Linked DNA regions of Spirulina major PCC 6313. The protein of the gene in region 1 interacts with the protein of each later gene in a pairwise test. Links are inferred from orthologs where the notes say so. Each region holds a gene or a part of one and is shown on either strand. Other genes may lie near its edges.

Region 1 (8,322 bases):
GAGGGATCAGAGCCTCCACCGTGGGGCGTAGCGCATCAAGGGGGGGACAGAGGAAAACGAGTTGTGCCGCCGACAGTATGTCAAACGTTGTACTAGTCCGGTCGGCGATCCCTTTGGCGATCGCCCGTTCACAGGTTTCCGGTCGTCGGGACACGCCCAAGACTCGATAGCCCTGCGATCGTAACTCTAGCCCCAACGATCCCCCAATCAGCCCCAACCCCACAATGCCCACATCCATCACAAGCCAAAAATCCCTGATAGCATTTTCTTATCGTCTCTGTATCGGTTTACGCACGCCTGCCCCCCCATGAATCTTAAAGAACTCTGCCATCTCTATGCAACTGGCAAGCGAGATTTTGGCCCCCTCAATCTCAACGAAGCAAACCTGCGGGGCGTAAACCTCAGCGGAGCCATTTTAAAAGGCTCACGGCTCATCGTGGCTAACCTCAGCGGTGCTAACCTCAGCGGCGCAGACCTCAGCAACACCAAACTACACGTTGCCCGCCTCAGTGGAACCAACCTAATCGGAGCCAAATTCAATCAAGCTCAACTCAACGTCGCCAACCTGATCCGAGCCGATCTACGCAACGCCGAACTGATTGAAGCGGTGATCATTCGTTCTGAACTGGTGCGCGCCAACCTCAGCGGGGCCAACCTCAGCGGGGCCAACTTAAACGGAACCGACCTGCGCGAAGCGAGTCTGCGCCAAGTCAACCTCAGCTACTGCAACCTCAGCGAAACCAATCTCCGGGGCGCAAACCTCACCGAAGGCAACCTCGAACAAGTTGACCTCAGCAGCGGCGATCTCACCCGTGCGAAACTGATTGCCGCGAATCTCCGTGATGCCGATCTCAGCCATGCTCGCTTAATGTGCGCGGATTTAACCGGGGCGGACTTGCGGGGGGCAAACCTCCGGTGGACAGATTTAAGCGGGGCGAACCTCACCGGGGCAGACCTCAGTGATGCCAAGTTGAGCGGCGCAAGTTTGACCGGGGCAGATTTGCGGGATGCCAACTTAATTAATGCCAGCCTTGTCCATGCCGATCTCAGCCGGGTGCGCTTAATGCGGGCGGAATGGGATGGCGCGGATCTCACCGGCGCAACATTGACGGGGGCCATGTTGCATAATGTGTTGCGCTCGAACCTGAAAACCACAAATTTGAGTTGCGAGTGGGTGGATCTGAGTCCCTTGGGGGATGGGTCGGAAGTGCGACAGTTACGACCGGAGCAAGTGCAGTCCTTTTTTAAGGAAACCCGGCCGATGGTTAAAGTTGCCGTTGATGCTCCCTTTAATCTTTCGGCCAATCTTGCCTTGGCGACGATCTACCACCAGATCACCCAGGCCTATCCCCGCATGGAACACCCACCCAGCATCCAAATCACCACCCGTCGCACCTATCTAACCTTTACGGTGAATCGTAATTCTGACCTTTTTTTGACGGCCTATTGCGTGATGTTGCCATTTCTGGATTCTGAGGCGATCGGCACACAACTTCAGAAGATTCTGAGTGCGGTAACCCATACGCCTCAGGGTGAGTTGTCAACAGTCAAACAGGAAATTCTCCAACAGTGGTATCAAGACTTAAAACAGTTAATGCAACATTTAGCATCGGTTAAAGCGGAGCAGGATAATGTCATGCCTCAAGATGCTTCTCTGTTTTTGGAGTCGCCTACCTACACGGTGCTCACAAATGCCAATAACCATAGTATCGACCTGTACCATCATCCCTATTTCGGGAAATATATTCCAGCGGTGCAAGGCGATGAAATGGATTCATCGGAGCAGTCCGCGTTGCCGGAAATGTCCTTGCCACCCCTTCAGATTTTGATCCAGTTTATGCAGGATTGTTTTGCTTAAACAGGCGATCGCTGGCAAGCCATGGGGCTGATGCAAAGCAACGGCAACGTTGGTCTCATGACCTCTTGGCATCGAGGGGGGCGGTGAAACCGTTAAAATAAGCGGGTTGCCATGGTTTTTTGTCGTGCAGATTCATGATTACTGAAGCTCAGGCTCATCAGGCGTTGCTGGAATTTTTGCGATCGCAAGACCGACCCCTTTGGCAACACCATCTCACCTTAACCCGGCTCGTCGTCCGTGCCTTCCGGCTTGGGCGATCGGCCCTGATCCAAACCGCCACCCGTCCCGCCACCTATCGCCTCAGCTATCTCGCGGCTGCCCTCCTCTGGCCCGATGCTGTTGTCCTAGTCACGCCGGAATTTCATCATGAATCCTTGCTCACCGTTGATATTCCGCGCCTCTTAGGGGCGTTTGGGGTGACAAAAGCAGTACAAACCGGTGAGCAGATGCCGCCGGAGTTTCAGGGGCTTTGGGTGACTACGCCCGAAACTTGGCTCGGCGATCGCCTCTCTGCTTGTGGTGGCTTTCCCCCCCAGATTCCCACCCTGATTGATCCCGCTGACGATTGGGCCCAACTCACCCGCCAACACCTCACCCTCACCCTCACCCCCCAGGATTGGGATGCCCTGTGGCGATCGTGGCTCGCCCACCCCGATCAACCCGACCCCCAACAGATCATCCTGAATCTGTACCAAAGCATCACCCAAGCCATTCGCCGCCGTCCCAGCAACCCCTACCACAGCCACCCCCTCAACCCTGAGGAACTCGACCAACTCACCACCCTCCACGAGCAACTCCCCCCCGCCCCCCTACCGCCCCCCTGGGAGCAATTCCGTCAACAATGGCCGCAACCGGGGCAACTCCATTGGGCCAGCCGCAATGCTGCAACGCAACAGGTCAATCTCCACCTCGCGCCCATTGAGGTAGATCAGCCCTTACGAGGGATTTGGGAGCAACAACCGATTGTTTTGATGGGCGGGTTTTTAGGGCTTGAAACCAACAAGGGGCATCGCTATCGGCAACAGTTAGGCCTGGGGGATTGGATGCAAGTTAAGTTTTCCCCCCAGCGTCAAAACGACTATATCCAGCTTTATATCCCCGATCGCATGCCGCTCCCCAACACACGGGATTTTCAGCCCCGCCTCTTGGATCAAGTGTTGCGCCTCTGTCGCGGTGGCATGATCAGTCAGCGGCGGAGCCATCGCCACCCCCCCGATTGGATTGCCCCGTTGAAACGTCCGGTCGTGGTGATTGTGGATGATGTGCCCCTACGCGGACAAGTGGCGGCAACGGTGGCGGCGGAGTTTGGCTCTGTGGTGAAGGTGGAGCAGAAGGGGCTTGCGCCGGAGGGGATTTTGGTCTGTGGCTGGACGTTCTGGCGTTGCCATCAAGAGGCTTTACCCTTGCCGCAGTTGCTGATCATTGCCACGTTGCCCCTGCCATCGATGGAAAATCCCCTGGTGGCCGGTCGTGTCCGCCATTATAAACACCAACACCAAGACTGGTTTCACTACTACTTGTTGCCGGTGGCAATGCAGGAATTGCAGCGGGCGATCGTGCCGGTGCGGGAGGTGCAGGGGGTGGTGGCGCTCTTGGATAATCGGGTCAATCATCGCAGCTACGGGGCGAAGATTTTGACGGCGTTAGAGCCGATGGCGCGGGTGAATACGATTGATTTTGTTTAAGTCTGGATTGATGGCAAACCGAAATAAGTCCTCGCGGCAATGCTGCCGCAGATTAGACCCTTGCGCAGAGTCAAGACTTATGATTCGGATCGGATTGAATGGCCAACGCTCAAGGTGACGGTCGGTGCGTTGTGATGGTGCGTTACGTTTCGCTAACAGCACCCTACTGCCATGGCACAGCTAAAGTAGTACTTTACAGTAGGGTGGGTTGGGTGGATTTAACTCTTGCCATTGATGCAATCCAGCGATTAACCAAAACTCACTTTTTAAGATGTGTCGTGCTATTACAAGTATCCTGATTCTTAGCCTTGATGCTGTACTAGTGGACTGTCTAGCCTCAGATGGCAAGTAACTTGAAGACTGAGCGAAGTTGAAGTCTGGTGCTCCGGGGTTCGACGACCCTCACCCCTCTGGATAACAACTCACCTTTTTAAGCTAGACAAGACACTAGCCTTGACTGAGCCAAGCGATCGCTGCTTTGATCCATAATTCCGGCGCGGGGGTTTTGAGGAGTTGGGGGTCTTGGTGGAGGTGGATGAGGGCCGAGGTGATTTCGTCTTGGTCGTAACCGAGGGCGAGGAGGGTGAGTTCTACATCTTCTTGGAGGGTGGGGTCAAGGTTGGCGGTGGCGGGTGGGGCGATTTGGGCGGTGGTGCGCCATTGGGCGAGGCTGGTTTTCAGTTCGAGGGCGATGCGTTCGGCGGTTTTTTTGCCCACGCCGGGGGTTTTGATTAAAACGCGGGTGTTGTTGGTGACGATCGCTTGCACCAATTCCTCTAACCCCAGGGCATCGAGAAGGGCGATCGCTAACTGGGCCCCGATGCCGCTGACGGCGATTAACTGGCGAAATAGATCCCGCTCAGCCATGGACGCAAAGCCATAGAGCAGGGTTTGATCCTCGCGGGTTTGGTGGTGGGTGAAGATTTGGAGCATCTCCCCTGTGCCGGTGGGTAATTGTGTCGCCCACCGGCCGGGAATCTGCACTTCATAGCCGATCTGATTCACTTCAACGATCGCCACCAGCCGCTGATTGCGCCGCTGCACCGCTACCACTTGACCGTTGAGATAACTAATCATCGCCCTCCGGTGAGGCGCGATCGCACCCGTCGCCACAGCCCAATGACCGCATCTTCCACCCGTGCCATCAACCGGTCAAAGGCCCCTAGCACCACTTCGAGCCAATGTTTTTCATAGCCCACGGGTTCGGCGGGGATATCGAGCCAGTCCGGTTGATAGTCCGGCGGGGCGGCGGTGGATTCGCGGCGGCGAAGGGGGGCGGGGGCATCGTCGGCGGGGGAGGTCATGGGGGGTTTTAAGAGGGACAGAGGCGAGGGGTCACGGTGGGGCGGCTCGACGGCATAGAGTTCGAGGGCCATTTCGTCGTCGATGATGGAGCGGCTGCGGGGAACGGAGGGAATGAAGCCGCTGGATGGGTTAGGGATGTCTTCCCAGAGGAGCCAGGGCTGTCTGGGCGGGGGAGGTGGGGGCTGTAAGGGGGTGAGTTGGGGTTGGAGGCCGAAGAAATAGGCGATCGCGCTCTGGATTAACCCTTGCAGCGTACCGGACGGGGCTTCTTGTTGCGTTTGGGTCTTCATCCAATCCACCCAGCGGGCTTGGAGGGCGGCCTGTTGGGTTTCGAGGCTCACCACTTGCGGATCGAGCTTGGCCAAGGCTGAGGGGAGGGACGGCGGCGGCGGCAGGGTGAGGGCGGGAGGCAGGGCGAGGGGAAAGATCGGCGGTTCAAAAAAGGTGTCTTCGTGAAACAGATTAGTAGCGATCGCCACTGGACTCTGTTGCAGCCAACGCATCACCGCCCAAAACCGCCGCACAGGGGGCCAAATCTGCGGATCTTGGCTGAGGGCGGCAGGAATCAGGGTGCGATAGGCCTGCACCTTGCGGCGATAGTTCTGATAGGCGTAGTCGGCGAGTTCGAGGCGAATATGGCGATCGAGGCGTTGCTGTTCCGCTGGGGGGAGGGCAATGGGGCTGTTGTCGTGGGCGGTGAGGAGGAGGCTGCGGGTGGTGCGATCGCTGGCAATGCCTCGAATCAGTCCGGTGGGGGATATGTTTGTCGGAGGTGCGATCGCTTCGAGATCCAGATCCGCCCAAACTGTCCCGGTCGTCACCTGAGCCAAGAGCTTTTGAATCGGCGTATCGGGGTCGGCCGGTTGCAAATTTAAGGGAGGAGACGGACTAAAAAATCCTTCGAGTTGCAGGCTAAAATTACGTCCCCATTGGGTCAACGCATAGAAGGGATACAGCAACACTTGCACACCCCACACCGCCGCCACCTGGGCCGATCGCACCGTGCGCTGAAGGCGATCGCCCCACACAATCCGAGCGCGATTAATCGCATTCAACAAACGACTTTGATAGGGGCCAGAAGAATCGTGCATTGCCCAACGGAAAACCTGCAACGATTGTACGGTTTTCCGGTCACGCCGGTACAGCCTCGCCCCGTTTGACCAACTTGCGAAATATATCAGGAAACGGTGTGACCCTAGGGGCGTACCTTAAAATACCGGAACACGGGGGAAACGCCCGCATAGAGTTTGGTGAGTAACCCTTCATAATCCTTGGTTCAGGAGAACAGTTAATCATGACAACCGTGCTTAAAGCGGCGGTAATTGGCACTGGGGTGATTTCAAAAGAACATCTCAGCTTCCTTGCCGCCAGTCCCCACGCTCGGTTAGTGGGAGTGTGTGACCTCTCGCGAGCCGCAGCCCGCTATGCTGCCCAACGGTATGGCGCTGATGCACCCTACACGGACTTTAACCAGATGTTGGCCGAAGCGCAGCCCGATGTAGTGCATATCCTCACGCCGCCCCAAAGTCATAAATTCATCGCCACGGCCTGTTTAAAAGCTGGGGCCCATGTGATTTGTGAAAAACCGATCGCCTCCAATTATCAAGACTTTCAAGAACTGTGGGCAGTGGCTCAGGAGTGCGATCGCGCCCTAATCGAAGACCAAAACTATCGCTTCAACGAGCCGATCCTCGCCATTCATGACCTCGTGACCCAGGGCAAACTCGGCCAGATCGAAGAAATCGAAGTGCGGATGTCCCTCGGCCTCCGGGGCGGCGGTCGCTTTGCTGACGAAAACCTCCCCAGCCCAATCCACCAAATGCCCGCCGGCGTGATCCACGACCTGATCACCCATCTCGTCTATCTCGCCCTGCCCTACCTGCCCAGCTTTGACTATATTCGCGCCACCTGGAACAACCACGGCGGCGGCGATCTCTTCAAATACGACGATCTAGACGCGCTGGTGATTGGCGACAACGTTCATGCCCGATTCCGGTTCAGTTGCACCACCATGCCCGAAGGCTTTCACTTCCGCGTCCGAGGCACCGCAGGCTACGCCGAAACCGACCTATTTCAACCCTACATTCGCGCCGTCTATCCCCGTGGCGGCAAACAACTCTCCCCCCTCGTCAACCACTGGTGCAACGGTCTCGACCTGATGAAAGCCAGCGTCCGCAACTTCCGCCGCAAAATCATGCAGCGCACCCCCTACGAAGGTTTAAAAATCCTCCTCGATCGCACCTATACCGCCCTGATCAACGGCACACCCCTGCCCATCTCTTACGACGATATGGAACGCACCAGCCGCTTAATTGACGCTTTAGTCGCAGAGGACAATCAACGTTCAATGACCCCCACCTGGCATCCGCCGAGGTGGGGGAGTGACCGGAGATAACCCGGTCGTAGCTGCGAATAGGCCACCAAGGTTAGTACGGCAACACTTCCGGTTGCTTCTCTAAATCGGATTATTTGTAAGGCCCTGGAATCTCAGGGAGTGGGTTCAGCCCAGAAACACCGTACTCACTGGCTGAAGAGACCTATAGTTTTGGAATTATCTTCCATGCAACGCATCCCAGTCCAAAACCCTGATGGTACTCCTGCCATGCCCACCAAGAGTAGTCGCGCTCAACGGTGGGTAGCGCAGGGCAAGGCCCAATGGGTGAAAACCAATCTACGGATCAAGGTAGTGCGCCTGAAAGCGGAGCCATCGGGTCGTAATACCCAGCCCATCGTGGTCGGGCTCGATCCCGGCAAACTCTATTCAGGGATTGCCGTTCAATCCGCTCAAGCGACATTATTCCAGTCCCACCTAGAACTCCCCTACCCCAGGGTGCGTGAACGGATGGATCATCGCAGAATGCTACGGCGTTCTCGCCGCAGTCGGCGGATTAATCGAGAGTTACCCTTCCAGCTACGAAATCATCGCCAAAAGCGATTTAACAACCGTAAACAGCAGAAAGTGCCCCCCAGTATCCGAGCCAACCGAGACCTAGAGTTTCGAGTTGTTCAGGAGTTGGGACAACTATTCCCCATTGCCACCATTGGCTACGAGAAAGTTCGCGCCGACGTGGACTTAACCTCAGGTCGAAAGGGAGCAAAATCTGGGAAAGGTTTCTCTCCGGTCATGGTGGGGCAAGCCTATGCCATTGAGAAAATGGAGCAGATTGCCCCCGTCTACACTCGCTACGGGTGGCAGCAGGATGGCAATGGCACCGCTCAACTTCGCTCTGCTTTGGGATTGAAGAAGTCTCAGGACAAAGCAGAACAAATTCCCCAAACCCATGCGGTAGATGGTATCGCTTTAGCCTGTGGATACTTCATCGAGTATCGTCCCTTCCACCGGAAACGCAGTCACGGTTATCTTTGGTTTGGAGAGGTTAAGCTCACATCTGCCCCATTTGTGGTGATTAAACGGCCACCCATCAGTCGCAGGCAACTGCACCTCATGGTTCCCCGTCAGAAGGGTCTACGCCG
Region 2 (5,424 bases), 940 kb from region 1 along the record:
CGGAAAACCTTAACCCGGATGGCACAGCGCCAACACCGAGACTGATCGGAGCGTCAGGATCGATGCAGAGCGATTAAACTCCCTATAATAAAAAGCCTGTTGTGGCGATCGCGAGTCCCAAAGCTGGCACGATTGATCCGCAACAGCATCACCCTCTATTCTGTACGTTGCCCATGTCCTCTGATTCTCTCCAAGCCGCTGTTTATATCGTGGGAGCCGGGCCCGGTGATCCAGAACTATTAACCGTCAAAGCCCAGCGGATTCTCGCCCAGGCGGATGTAATTCTCTATGCGAATTCCCTCGTACCGATGCAGATTTTAGAAGGGACGCGACCCGATGCGGAGTTAATCGCCACAGGTCACACGACCTTAGAGGAAGTGGTGCCGTTAATGTGCGATCGCGTCCGAGCCGGTAAATCCGTCGTCCGGCTCCATTCCGGGGATCTCACCCTCTACAGTGCGATCCATGAACAGATGCACCGCCTGGCAGAGGCGGGGATTCCCTTTGAACTCGTGCCGGGGATTAGTGCATTTCAGGCCGCAGCGGCGAAATTGAGCGCAGAATTGACCGTGCCGGACTTGGTGCAGACGATTATTTTGACGCGGGTCAGTGGTCAAGCGTCCGCCGTGCCCGCAGCGGAGGAATTGCGATCGCTCGCCGCCCATCGGGCCAGCCTCTGCCTCTACCTCGCCGCCCGCCATGTGGACGCAGCCCAAGCCCAACTGTTGGAGCACTACCCCCCCGATACCCCCGTGGCCATCTGTTATCGGGTGGGCTGGCCCGATGAAAAAATCATCGTTGTGCCCTTGAGTGACATGGCCGCCACGTCCCACGATCAAGACTTGATCCGCACGACGATGTATTTAATTAGTCCGGCCTTGGGGGCTGGCGTGGCGCGATCGCAACTCTACCACCCCGATCACACTCACCTGTTTCGACCCCGCCCAGCAGAGGCCAACCGTTAAACCTCGCCCCCATCCTCTAACCGTTCCCCGGTCTGCTGCTCGATGAATTGGCAGAGGGTGGTATAGCTGGCGGGGTTGCTGTGGTGGGTGAGGACGATCGGCAACCCTGCATCGGGGAGCCAAAAGGTGATTTTTTGGCCGGGGCCATAGCAAAAACTGCTGATTTTCGCCAGGTTGATGATGTAGATACTGCGATCGTAATCAAGCTTAAACCAGGGGGTCATCGTGTTGGGTTTGGGTAAGGCGTGGGCGTAGGTGAGGATGCGATCGTACGTGCCTAAGTTGCCCCCACGGGTCAAGACCATCGGCATCCGACTGTCCGGCAACCACAGGGTTAACCGTCCATTTTTGGAACAAACAAACGCGGTAACCTGCTCCAAATCGATTAGGTAGTGTTGCCGAGCTTCTGGAATTTTGACCCAATGCGTCACTGCGATCGCACTCCCCCTGAGTGAGACAATTCAATTAGCAAGTTCGACGGGATGGGGTTCCGTCGGATTCAAAGACACATAACTCGCTGGTTCCGTTCCCTGACCCGCCCGCTCTAACGCAGCCTGGATCACCCCTTGGAACAGAGGATGAGGACGGCTCGGACGCGAGCTAAATTCGGGGTGAAACTGAGTTGCCACGAAAAACGGATGATGGGTATATTCAATCATCTCCACCAACCGACTATCCGGAGACGTGCCACTAATCCGATAGCCCGTCTCTAAGAATAGATTGCGATAGGCATTGTTAAATTCGTAGCGATGGCGATGGCGCTCGTAAATGACCTCTTGACCGTAGAGATGAGCGGCGAGGGTATCGGGCGCAATCCGACAGGGATACAGCCCTAAACGCATCGTGCCGCCCAGATCCACCACATCTTGCTGCTCCGGCAGGAGGTTGATCACCGGGTTGGGGGTTTTTTCATCAAACTCGGCACTGTTGGCCGCATCCAGATGGGCCAAATTGCGACCCCAATCGATGATCGCACATTGCATCCCCAGACAAAGACCGAGGAACGGCAATTGATGTTCACGGGCATATTGAATCGCCATCACCTTGCCATCCACCCCCCGAATCCCAAAACCACCGGGGACAATCAAGGCATGAACATCCTGGAGATAGTGGGCCGCGCCCTTGGTTTCGATGTCTTCGGCACTAATCCAGCGAAGTTTGATTTCGCTTTCGGCAGCGATCGCCGCATGACCCAACGCCTCCACCACCGAAAGATAAGCATCGCTGAGTTTGACATATTTCCCCACCAAAGCGATTTCGAGATGATGGCGCGGGGCCTTCATTCGCTCCACCAACGTGCGCCAGTTCTGAAGATCCGGCTCCCGTTGTTCCATGTGCAACAGATCCAGACTTTGCCGGGCGAGGCCCTCGGTTTCAAGAATCAGCGGCACTTCGTAAATGCTGCTCGCATCCGGGGAGGTGATCACCGATGCCACCGGCACATCACAAAATTCCGATAGTTTTTCCTTAATCCCAGCCTCAATCGGTTTCTCGCACCGACAGACGAGAATATCCGGCTGAATCCCGATCGATCGCAACTCTTTGACAGAATGCTGCGTCGGTTTCGTCTTCATTTCCCCCGCTGCATTAATCCAGGGCACGAGGGTGACGTGCATATAAATCACATTGTTACGCCCCACATCCTTGCGGAATTGGCGAATAGCTTCCAGAAACGGCTGTGATTCGATATCCCCCACCGTGCCGCCGATTTCCGTAATCACCACATCAGAATGGGTATTTTTGGCAACGCGGCGAATCCGTTCTTTAATTTCATTGGTGATGTGGGGAATCACCTGCACCGTGCCGCCTTGATAGTCGCCGCGCCGTTCTTTATTTAAGACCGATTGAAAGACCGAGCCTTGGGTGACGCTGTTAAACCGGGACATGGAGGTGTCGGTAAAGCGTTCGTAATGGCCAAGGTCTAAATCAGTTTCGGCTCCGTCTTCGGTGACAAAGACTTCCCCGTGCTGAAACGGGCTCATGGTGCCGGGGTCTACGTTGATGTAGGGATCGAGCTTCAGGATGGAAACGGAGTAGTCACGGGACTTGAGCAGCCGCCCTAAACTGGCTGCCACAATGCCTTTGCCAATGCTGGATACAACGCCACCCGTGACGAAGACGAATTTAGACATAAGACCTTTAACTATATCGGGAACGAAGATTCACCCGTTCATTGTGCCATACGGCCTTGAGGGGCAATCCGTGAGAATTGTTAAGGGTTGGGCGAGATCACCCCACGGGCTGGAGTGGGGTCAGTTGGGATGTCGTTGGACTGCTCCCGGTAGGGTTTCTTGCTATGCTAAGGGGTGAGTGCAAGTATCTAGTACAGATGGATGGTTCATGAGCGTGGACGTTTTAATTGAGTCAACGAGAAGCTTTGAACAGGATCTTGACAAGCTAAGCCAAGACGAGAAAGCGATCGCAGTCCAAAAGATCAATGACTGTGCAACTCTAGTTCCAACCCAAAAAGGTTCCGTTTATCAAAAACTGCGTCGCCCTCTTCTGATCTCAGGACTGAATGAAGATGAATCCTCTCTATATACCTTAAGGCTTTCAAAAAATCTAAGCGTGATCTTGGCAGTTGATGAAGATCCTATTTTTGAGCAAGCTATCTTCACTCTTTTTCGAGTTGTTAATTGCGATGAGATTAATCAAGCGTATCAAGAGATTGCAGCCTCTCTATACCAAGACATTCTCTCTCATCAGGATCGTGAAATAGCTCAAATCTCGTAACTTGGGCTATGGCACAAACTCTAACGCTTTGTGATGAATATGGCATTATCTACCAAGCCATGAAAGTCTTGCCAGATGAGCAATTGAAGATCGCTTGCCTTGTTTGAACCCGTTTTGCGCCAAGAGCTTGAACGTTGACAAGGTTGAGGGATAATGGCGATCGCTGTTCAGGGTGCTGATTGGACGGCAAGCAGCAGAACGGTATTTTTCGTTAAAGGTTTTGATAATGGGCGGTGAGGGCGATCGCGATCGCATCGGCGGCATCGTCGGGTTGGGGGATCGCGTCGAGATCGAGTTCACGGGTAACGGCGGCTTGGACTTCGGGCTTTTTGGCGTTGCCGTAGCCGGTGAGGGCTTGTTTGACTTGGGCGGGGGTAAATTCTACCATCGGGCGGTTGCTTTGGGCGATCGCTAATAAAATCACCCCCCGCGCCTGGGCCACGGTGATCGTATTGCCCATCCGGTAGAAAAATAATTTTTCAATGGCCACAAGATCCGGTTTACTTTGCTCGATCAATGTATGGAGATCGTCATAGAGGGTGATCAGGCGATCGCCCAAGGGCGTTTTCGCCGCAGTTTGAATAATGCCACAGTCCACCAAGCGGGGCAGCGTTGCCCCATCTTCATCGATGTCAATAATGCCAAACCCGACCCGCGCTAGACCCGGATCAATGCCTAAAATGCGGCGGGGTGGAGGGGTGCGATCGCAAATCATTCCGGAGTTAGCAACATTGAAAGATTAGAAATACTAAGGGGTGAGCCAAGCTCTCACCTTTGATCAGGTTAACTAAAGAGAGTTCCGTTGAGCAGTAACCGGGGAGTTTGGTGCATTTAGGTTATTATTCAAGCGAAATCATCGATTGAGCACTGTTCTTTTTTGTGATCGTTATGTCTATTGGGTTGATTGAGCAAGCCTTGCGCAATATCAAGGTGGATAAGCAGCACTGGGCAACTGTGAGCCAGCGGACACCGAAGCAGGTCAACCTGTGGATGAAATGGCTCGCGCCGGGCTTGTTCATTAAGCGGTGGTTGTTGTTGAGTATCACCGGAACATTGCTGGCCGTGTTGGGTACGGCGATTTGGGTGGGACTCACGCCAGTGTATCGCTTGATTGGGTTTATTTCGGATCTCTTAGAAGCGATCGCCCGCGTCATGCCCAATTCCATTTCTGGCCCACTGGCCCTGGCTTTGGGGTTGATTTTTTTAGTGTGGGGCCAAACCCGCAGTTTGGGATCAATTACCGAAGTGTTACAGGTGGGCGAAGGCGAAGAACTGATCGATCGCCTCTTGGCCCATCGTCGCCTCAACCGGGGGCCGAAAATTGTCGCGATCGGGGGCGGTACGGGCTTATCAACGATCCTGCGGGGCTTAAAAGAATACAGTGCGAATATTACTGCGATCGTCACCGTGGCTGATGATGGCGGCTCCTCCGGACGACTGCGGCGGGAAATGGGGATTTTGCCCCCTGGGGATATTCGTAACTGTGTGGCGGCTTTGGCAGCGGAAGAACAGTTGCTGACGGAGTTGTTTCAATATCGATTTAATTCGGGGGATGGCTTGTCGGGCCATAGTTTTGGGAATTTGTTCCTGACGGCGATGACGGAGATTACGGGTGATCCAGAACGGGCGATCGCCGCCAGTTCTAAGGTATTAGCCGTGCGCGGTCGTGTCCTCCCTGCTACCCTCAGCGATGTGAGCCTCTGGGCCGAAATGGAAGATGGCCGCC

What was found.
Region 2: the proteins of ruvA (region 1) and ruvC interact in binary tests that used the Escherichia coli proteins (3 or more experiments, as listed by UniProt). The link is inferred for Spirulina major PCC 6313 from one-to-one orthologs.

What each region holds. Positions count from the first base shown.
Region 1 is NZ_KV878783.1:3,994,050-4,002,371, forward strand. What follows is about bases 2,806-5,805. They hold ruvA (Holliday junction branch migration protein RuvA), read right to left. Parts: upstream 4,621-5,805; coding sequence 3,991-4,620; downstream 2,806-3,990. Other genes in these bases: SPI6313_RS17690 (helicase C-terminal domain-containing protein), read left to right, coding at 2,806-3,543; SPI6313_RS17700 (hypothetical protein), read right to left, coding at 4,617-5,805. Also shown: SPI6313_RS17680 (prephenate/arogenate dehydrogenase), read right to left, coding at 1-238; SPI6313_RS17685 (pentapeptide repeat-containing protein), read left to right, coding at 308-1,858; more of SPI6313_RS17690, read left to right, coding at 1,993-2,805; more of SPI6313_RS17700, read right to left, coding at 5,806-5,939; SPI6313_RS17705 (Gfo/Idh/MocA family protein), read left to right, coding at 6,143-7,243; SPI6313_RS17710 (RRXRR domain-containing protein), read left to right, coding at 7,409-8,322. UniProt on the Escherichia coli protein: The RuvA-RuvB-RuvC complex processes Holliday junction (HJ) DNA during genetic recombination and DNA repair.
Region 2 is NZ_KV878783.1:3,057,375-3,062,798, reverse strand. What follows is about bases 2,662-5,424. They hold ruvC (crossover junction endodeoxyribonuclease RuvC), read right to left. Parts: upstream 4,414-5,424; coding sequence 3,910-4,413; downstream 2,662-3,909. Other genes in these bases: SPI6313_RS13445 (gluconeogenesis factor YvcK family protein), read left to right, coding at 4,587-5,424; SPI6313_RS13455 (hypothetical protein), read left to right, coding at 3,306-3,698; SPI6313_RS13460 (CTP synthase), read right to left, coding at 2,662-3,097. Outside these bases: cobM (precorrin-4 C(11)-methyltransferase), read left to right, coding at 174-965; SPI6313_RS13465 (hypothetical protein), read right to left, coding at 962-1,396; more of SPI6313_RS13460, read right to left, coding at 1,427-2,661.